One region of the Paenibacillus sp. FSL H8-0104 genome, then DNA from elsewhere that is predicted to be linked to it. Evidence: a T-box and tRNA genes for the amino acid it is inferred to sense, from the RefSeq annotation. Region 1 holds a T-box; the other holds one or more tRNA genes.

The links. A T-box is a leader RNA that pairs with one kind of tRNA and senses whether it is charged. The one in region 1 lies ahead of leuS (leucine--tRNA ligase), so its partner is inferred to be a tRNA-Leu.
Region 2: it encodes a tRNA-Leu, which carries the amino acid that the T-box ahead of leuS (leucine--tRNA ligase) is inferred to sense. The anticodon was not compared.

What each region holds. Positions count from the first base shown of each region.
Region 1 covers NZ_JBBOTC010000001.1:4,911,958-4,916,040, reverse strand. Annotated here, with positions in the region: gene NST38_RS21825 (class I SAM-dependent DNA methyltransferase) at 1-143, shown strand, start outside; gene NST38_RS21820 (phosphotransferase family protein) at 366-1,322, shown strand; T-box leader at 1,435-1,704, shown strand; gene leuS (leucine--tRNA ligase) at 1,783-4,083, shown strand, end outside.
Region 2 covers NZ_JBBOTC010000001.1:315,271-319,353, forward strand. Annotated here, with positions in the region: rRNA gene NST38_RS01390 (23S ribosomal RNA) at 1-628, shown strand, start outside; rRNA gene rrf (5S ribosomal RNA) at 708-824, shown strand; tRNA gene NST38_RS01400 (tRNA-Ile) at 863-936, shown strand; tRNA gene NST38_RS01405 (tRNA-Ala) at 971-1,046, shown strand; tRNA gene NST38_RS01410 (tRNA-Asn) at 1,048-1,123, shown strand; tRNA gene NST38_RS01415 (tRNA-Glu) at 1,128-1,199, shown strand; tRNA gene NST38_RS01420 (tRNA-Val) at 1,206-1,281, shown strand; tRNA gene NST38_RS01425 (tRNA-Met) at 1,299-1,372, shown strand; tRNA gene NST38_RS01430 (tRNA-Asp) at 1,400-1,477, shown strand; tRNA gene NST38_RS01435 (tRNA-Phe) at 1,497-1,572, shown strand; tRNA gene NST38_RS01440 (tRNA-Thr) at 1,593-1,668, shown strand; tRNA gene NST38_RS01445 (tRNA-Tyr) at 1,678-1,763, shown strand; tRNA gene NST38_RS01450 (tRNA-Lys) at 1,774-1,849, shown strand; tRNA gene NST38_RS01455 (tRNA-Leu) at 1,856-1,936, shown strand; tRNA gene NST38_RS01460 (tRNA-Gly) at 1,947-2,021, shown strand; tRNA gene NST38_RS01465 (tRNA-Arg) at 2,029-2,105, shown strand; tRNA gene NST38_RS01470 (tRNA-Leu) at 2,123-2,201, shown strand; tRNA gene NST38_RS01475 (tRNA-Pro) at 2,209-2,282, shown strand; tRNA gene NST38_RS01480 (tRNA-Gly) at 2,293-2,363, shown strand; gene iolD (3D-(3,5/4)-trihydroxycyclohexane-1,2-dione acylhydrolase (decyclizing)) at 2,758-4,083, shown strand, end outside.

The sequences.
Region 1 (4,083 bases):
ATGTCCAGCGTGCATATAACCCGGACTGGATGAAGCTTGAGTTGTCCAAGGCAGGTTTTAGAGACGTGAAGGTATATGCGGATTTTGAATGGAAAGAAGCTGGAGACAGCGCACAGCGCTTGTTCTACGTGGCTGTGAAGTAAGAGCGAATAATGAGAACTGTCCTTATGGTGCATAAGGGCAGTTTTTTGTTTGATTTTTTTATGGAGAATGAATAGCAATAGTCTTAAATAGGGTAGAGGAATGCAAGAAAAGACATAACGACGTGACAAAAAGTATTGCCAGTTAAAGTAAAGAAGGTGATAATAGTCGGATAGAAAGCGTTTTCTGAGGAAATAAATCAAATGTCAATGTGAGGTGTAGAAATGGAAAGTACATATAAAACAAGACTTACGTCAGAACAGTTGAATGCCATAATAGAGCAGCATTTCTCTGCAAGTATACAGGACTACAAGGAAATGGTGGATGGCTGGGCCAATCATGCATATCTCATTACACTGAGTGACGCACAGCGAGTGGTACTCAAAATTGCACCGTCGGCTTCGACAAATCTGATGCGCTGTGAGCAGGATTTCATGATTGCTGAGATTGAGGCACTACGCCTCATCACGGAGCTACAGGATGTTCCCGTACCCCAAGTGCTGGCTTATGATGATTCGTTAACTATGGCTTCAGCGCGTTATTTTATCATGGAGTACATGTCTGGAACACCCTATAATCAGGTCAAGGATCAATATTCTGCGGAAGAGCAGGAGGCCATTGAACACCAGCTCGGTCGGTACAATCGTCGAATTAATGAAATCAAAGGCGAGAAGTTTGGATATTTCTCGGAGCAAAAACAGCAATATTCCACATGGAAAGAAGCATTTATGAATCTGATGGATGATATTCTTACCGACGGGGAAGAAGCCGGAATTAAATTTTCAATCGATTATCCTGAATTGAGACGCTTGATTGAAGAGAAATCGGATGTGCTGGACGATGTAAAAGAACCTGTTCTTGTGAGTTGGGATCTGTGGGATGGCAATGTTCTAGTAGACAAAGGTCGTATCACAGCGATTATTGATTTTGAACGTTCACTGTGGGCAGATCCTCTGATGGAGCATTATTTCAGTCATTTTAACTATACACCCGGTTTTGTGAAAGGGTATGGGCATGAGATTACGACTGAAAGTGAGCTGAAAAGAAGAAGTCTCTATGACTTGTACTTTGATCTGGTGCTGCGCATTGAGTGCGCTTATCGTCAATATGATAATCAGGAACATGTGAATTGGACCATTCATAATCTGGAGGAAGGCATTGAGCGTTTTCGGTTATCCTGAACAGCAACGAGTATTATTGAACGGTACGAACCGTGTGACTTAAAAGGGTCATTATAACGTGTAATATTGACTTTGGGCTTGCTTTTTTATATAATGGTCCCGATATTGTATACATATTTCGATGATAAGGATCAGTAGTAATTCCTGTACATAACAGAGAGCCGGCGGTTGGTGCAAGCCGGTTGACAGTGATTTGCGAACTCGCCTTGGAGAAATGCGGTGATTACACCATTCTGTTTAACCTGCTTGTATAAAGCTTGGGTTCAGGAATGGAAATCCGCATCGGTTAACCGCCGTTACAGGTCCAAAGGGAGTGGATGACGAAGCACGTTCGTCCACTAACTAGGGTGGTACCACGGGAATTCAACCTCTCGTCCCTAGCGCTGCAAACGCTACGGGATGCTGAGGTTTTTTTGTTGCAATTAAAGCTAAAGTGAATAACCTGAAGGAGGAACAATAGATGAGTGAGAATAACCAGCCGAAACACGGCTATCAGCCACAAGTCATGGAAAAAAGTTGGCAGCAATATTGGGATGCAAATAAAACGTTTAAAACGGGTGAGGACCCTGCTAAACCGAAATTTTATGCACTGGATATGTTCCCTTATCCATCCGGTTCAGGTCTGCACGTAGGTCACCCGGAAGGATATACGGCAACGGATATCGTTTCCCGTTACAAACGTATGCGCGGTTACAACGTATTGCACCCAATGGGTTGGGATGCTTTCGGTCTGCCTGCTGAGCAGCATGCACTGGATACAGGTGAACATCCACGAGATATTACATTCCGTAATATTGACAATTTCCGTCGCCAGATCAAATCGCTTGGTTTCTCCTATGACTGGGATCGTGAGATCAGCACAACGGACCCTGAATACTATAAATGGACGCAATGGATCTTTATTCAGCTGTACAACAAAGGTCTGGCTTATGTAGATGAAGTTGCAGTTAACTGGTGTGAAGCCCTTGGAACGGTACTTGCTAATGAAGAGGTTATTGATGGCAAGAGTGAACGCGGAGGACATCCGGTTGTACGCAAACCGATGCGTCAATGGGTTCTGAGAATTACCGAGTATGCAGAGCGTCTGTTGGAAGACCTGGAAGAGCTGGATTGGTCTGAAAGCATCAAGGATATGCAGCGCAACTGGATCGGTAAATCGACAGGGGCGGAAGTTGTATTTGCCATTGAGGGTCGCGAGGAAGTTATCAAGGTGTTCACTACCCGTGCGGACACATTGTTCGGTGCGAGCTTTGCAGTACTGGCTCCGGAACATGAGTTGGTAGAAGCAATTACAACCGATGACCAACGTGAAGCTATTCAGGCTTATCAGGAGCAGGCTTCTCGTAAGAGTGATCTGGAACGTACAGATTTGGCCAAAGACAAAACAGGTGTATTCACTGGCGCTTATGCAATCAACCCTGTTAATGGTGCAAAACTGCCGATCTGGATTGCTGATTACGTTCTTGCAGGTTACGGCACAGGTGCGGTTATGGCAGTTCCGGGTCATGATGCGCGTGATTGGGAATTTGCGAAGCAGTTCGGTCTGGATATCATCGAGGTTATTCAAGGTGGAGACGTTACACAAGAGGCATATTCGGGTGATGGCGCACATGTGAATTCCGATTTCTTGAACGGACTGAATAATGAAGAAGCGGTTGCCAAGATGATTGCTTGGTTGGAAGAGAACGGTAAAGGACAAGGGAAAGTGACCTATCGTCTGCGCGATTGGCTGTTCAGCCGTCAGCGTTACTGGGGTGAGCCAATCCCGATTCTGCATCTGGAAGACGGAACGATGAAGACAGTACCTGAGGATCAACTTCCACTGCTGCTGCCTGATATCGACCAGATCAAACCTTCGGGTACAGGAGAATCACCACTGGCGAATGTTACGGAGTGGGTGAATACGGTAGATCCGGAAACGGGAATGAAGGCACGTCGCGAGACCAATACCATGCCACAATGGGCGGGTAGCTGCTGGTATTACCTGCGCTTTATCGATCCGCGCAATGACAAGGAACTGATCTCCAAGGAGAAACAGCAGCAGTGGCTGCCAGTTGATCTGTACATTGGCGGAGCAGAGCACGCCGTACTTCACTTGCTGTACGCTCGTTTCTGGCACAAAGTGCTGTATGATCTGGGTGTTGTGGAGACCAAAGAGCCTTTCCACAAACTGGTCAACCAAGGTATGATCCTGGGTACCAATAATGAGAAAATGAGTAAATCTCGTGGTAATGTCATTAACCCGGATGAAATCGTGAATGAATTCGGTGCAGATACATTGCGTCTGTACGAGATGTTCATGGGACCATTGGAAGCGACAAAACCGTGGAATGCAAACGGGGTTGAAGGCATGCACCGCTTCCTGTCACGTGTATGGCGTCTCTTCATTAACGAAGACACAGGAGCCATCAATGACAAGATTACGGTGGACGGTGGAACGGATGAGTTCAAACGAACTGCTCACAAAACGATCAAAAAGGTTACGGATGATCTGGAACATCTGCGCTTCAACACATCCATCAGCCAGCTGATGATTTTCATCAACGATGCATACAAAGCGGACACACTGCCTCGTGAAGCGATGGAGAAATTTGTGCAGCTGTTGTCACCACTGGCACCGCATATGGCAGAGGAACTGTGGAGCCGTTTGGGTCACGAAGGTGGGATCTCTTACGTGGCTTGGCCTGAATATGATGAGTCCATGACAGTGGATGCGGAAGTAGAAATCGTTGTTCAGGTAAATGGTAAAATTGTAACTCGT
Region 2 (4,083 bases), 4.6 Mb from region 1:
CTAAAGAGTAACGGAGGCGCCCAAAGGTTCCCTCAGAATGGTTGGAAATCATTCGAAGAGTGCAAAGGCATAAGGGAGCTTGACTGCGAGACCTACAAGTCGAGCAGGGACGAAAGTCGGGCTTAGTGATCCGGTGGTACCGCATGGAAGGGCCATCGCTCAACGGATAAAAGCTACCCTGGGGATAACAGGCTTATCTCCCCCAAGAGTCCACATCGACGGGGAGGTTTGGCACCTCGATGTCGGCTCATCGCATCCTGGGGCTGAAGTAGGTCCCAAGGGTTGGGCTGTTCGCCCATTAAAGCGGTACGCGAGCTGGGTTCAGAACGTCGTGAGACAGTTCGGTCCCTATCTGTCGTGGGCGTAGGAAATTTGAGAGGAGCTGTCCTTAGTACGAGAGGACCGGGATGGACGTACCGCTGGTGTACCAGTTGTTCCGCCAGGAGCACCGCTGGGTAGCTATGTACGGACGGGATAAACGCTGAAAGCATCTAAGCGTGAAGCCCCCCTCAAGATGAGATTTCCCAGTATGTAAGACCCCTTGAAGACGACGAGGTAGATAGGCTGGGGGTGGAAGTGCAGCAATGCATGGAGCTGACCAGTACTAATCGGTCGAGGGCTTATCCAATAGCAAGTTCTAAATCGCGTGTTTCGTTTCGAATCTAGTTTTCAGAGAACGATCTCTGAAATGTAAGCTAAGCTATGCGTTTGGTGGCGATGGCGGAGGGGTTCCACACGTACCCATCCCGAACACGACCGTTAAGCCCTCTAGCGCCGATGGTACTTGGACCGCAGGGTCCTGGGAGAGTAGGACGCCGCCAAGCGAAACCCCATTGGGGTATTTTTTTTCGAAAATTGATAAGGGCCCTTAGCTCAGTTGGTTAGAGCGCACCTCTGATAAGGGTGAGGCCGGTGGTTCGAGTCCACCAGGGCCCATAGCAAGACCACAACAAGAAATACACCAGAGTATGGGGCCATAGCTCAGCTGGGAGAGCGCCTGCCTTGCAAGCAGGAGGTCAGCGGTTCGATCCCGCTTGGCTCCACCATTCCCTGATAGCTCAGTTGGTAGAGCACTCGACTGTTAATCGAGTTGTCACAGGTTCGAGCCCTGTTCGGGGAGCCAGTAAGGCCCGTTGGTCAAGGGGTTAAGACACCTCCCTTTCACGGAGGTAACAGGGGTTCGAATCCCCTACGGGTCATAATATGGAGGCTTAGCTCAGCTGGGAGAGCATCTGCCTTACAAGCAGAGGGTCGGGGGTTCGATCCCCTCAGCCTCCACCATATAAACTTTATAACGACGCGGGGTGGAGCAGCCCGGTAGCTCGTCGGGCTCATAACCCGAAGGCCGCAGGTTCAAATCCTGCCCCCGCAATTATACTTTCCTTTGAGAAAGTGATCTGGAACCGTGGTGTAGTTGGCCTAACATGCCTGCCTGTCACGCAGGAGATCGCGGGTTCGAATCCCGTCGGTTCCGCCATTTTTTTTTAATGTAGTAAGGCTCGGTAGCTCAGTCGGTAGAGCAGAGGACTGAAAATCCTCGTGTCGGCGGTTCGATTCCGTCCCGAGCCACCATTTATAACACCATGTAATACGCCGGTGTAGCTCAACTGGTAGAGCAACTGACTTGTAATCAGTAGGTTGGGGGTTCAAGTCCTCTCGCCGGCACCATGTAATCCTGGAGGATTAGCGAAGCGGCCAAACGCATCAGACTGTAAATCTGCTCCCGTACGGGTTCGGTGGTTCGAATCCATCATCCTCCACCAGTTTTTCTATGAGTCATTAGCTCAGTTGGTAGAGCACCTGACTTTTAATCAGGGTGTCGAAGGTTCGAGCCCTTCATGACTCACCATTATATGCGCGTGTGGCGGAATTGGCAGACGCACTAGACTTAGGATCTAGCGTCTTTGACGTGGGGGTTCAAGTCCCTCCACGCGCATCCTTTATTTGCGGAAGTGGCTCAGCGGTAGAGCATCGCCTTGCCAAGGCGAGGGTCGCGGGTTCGATTCCCGTCTTCCGCTCCAATATTTTGCGCCCTTAGCTCAGCTGGATAGAGCGTTTGACTACGAATCAAAAGGCCGGGAGTTCGAATCTCTCAGGGCGCGCCATTATAACTTCATATTTTGCCGGCGTGGCGGAATGGCAGACGCGCTCGACTCAAAATCGAGTGGGAAACCGTGGAGGTTCGAGTCCTCTCGCCGGTATAGATAACGGGATGTAGCTCAGCTTGGTAGAGCACCTGGTTTGGGACCAGGGGGTCGCATGTTCAAATCGTGTCATCCCGATTGTTGTTATGCGGGTGTAGTTCAATGGTAGAACTTTAGCCTTCCAAGCTAATAGCGTGGGTTCGATTCCCATCACCCGCTTATATATTGAAAAAGAAAGAGACGGTACTCACCGTCTCTTTCTTTTTTTCTGCATTCACAGGCATATTGACCATGATTGTATGCAAAGATCACGGACTATATGGCTGATTAGCATGTACCAACATGTATCCCATCCTCACGATATATTCCCCTCTCTTTTAAGTCTGTCCTTAGTCATTGTGGAAGTGTTCAAATAGAGAAGGTCTAACACATGTTTGAACACAAGAATATCTTTTCTTTATCACAATTTATAAAAACGCTTACAAAAATAGCTTGCGTAAATCATTAACCTGTAATACCATATCAATTAAGCGCTTAACCTTTAGGGGTAAGGCGCTTAAACTTAACGTAGATTAAGCGCTTAACCCGTAAAGGAAAGGACGGCGATCAATTCATGAATACAATTCGACTAACGATGGCTCAGGCACTGCTTCGATACCTGGATCAGCAATATATCTCGGTTGACGGGGTGGAAACCAAGTTTGTGAAGGGAATCATCGGTATTTTTGGACATGGCAATGTAACAGGCATTGGAGAAGCGCTGGAGCGCAGTCCGGGAAGCCTGACGTATATGCAAGGCAAGAACGAACAAGGTATGGTGCATACGGCAACGGCTTATGCCAAGCAGAAGAACCGTAGACAGATTTATGCATGTACAACATCCATTGGACCTGGTGCTTTGAATATGATTACAGCTGCAGCTACTGCAACGGTGAACCGGATTCCGGTTTTATTGCTTCCTGGAGATAACTTTGCTACACGGGAACCGGACCCGGTACTTCAGCAGTTGGAAGTGAGCAGTGATTATACAATCTCAGCCACTGATCCATTCAAAGCCGTCAGCAAGTACTGGGATCGCATTGTTCGTCCCGAACAGCTGATGATTGCTGTTACACAGGCCATGCGTGTGCTAACCGATCCAGCAGAGACAGGAGCAGTAACGCTCGCATTGCCGCAGGATGTGCAGGCAGAGGCATACGATTATCCAGAATCGTTCTTTGCCCGCAAAGTACATTATCTGGATCGTCGCCCCCCGGTACAGGCAGCCATTGAGCGGGCAACGGAGCAGATTGCCCGAGGCAGAAAGCCGCTGCTCGTTGCAGGCGGCGGTGTGTTGTACTCTGAGGCATCCGCCCAGCTCGTGGAATTCGCCGAGGCATTTGGTATTCCGATCGCCGAGACGCAGGCGGGCAAGAGCACAGTTTCTTGGGACCACCCACTAAATGTGGGGGCAATCGGGGTTACCGGCTCTCTGGCAGCCAATAGGCTGGCGAGAGAAGCAGACGTGGTGATCGGCGTTGGTACGCGGTTCTCGGATTTCACGACGGCGTCCCGCTCTGCTTTTCAACATCCGGAAGCGTCATTCATCAACATCAACCTGAACAGTATGGATGCCGCCAAGTTAGGCGGAGAAGCCATTCTGGCAGATGCTCGCGAAGGATTGCAGGCTTTGCAGAAGGAATTGCAGGAAAGACAATACCGAAGTGCATATGGCGCATCTGAAGTTGCTGATCTCCGCGCTGAGTGGAATGCAGAAGTGGATCGGCTGTATGCAGCTCAACATGAAGCAGGGCTGGCACAGACTACCGCAGTCGGCGTTGTTAACCGGACGATTGATCCATCCTCCATCATTGTGTGTGCGGCAGGTAGTCTGCCAGGTGATCTACATCGTCTGTGGCGTGCGTCTGAACCAAAGACATACCACATGGAGTATGGGTTC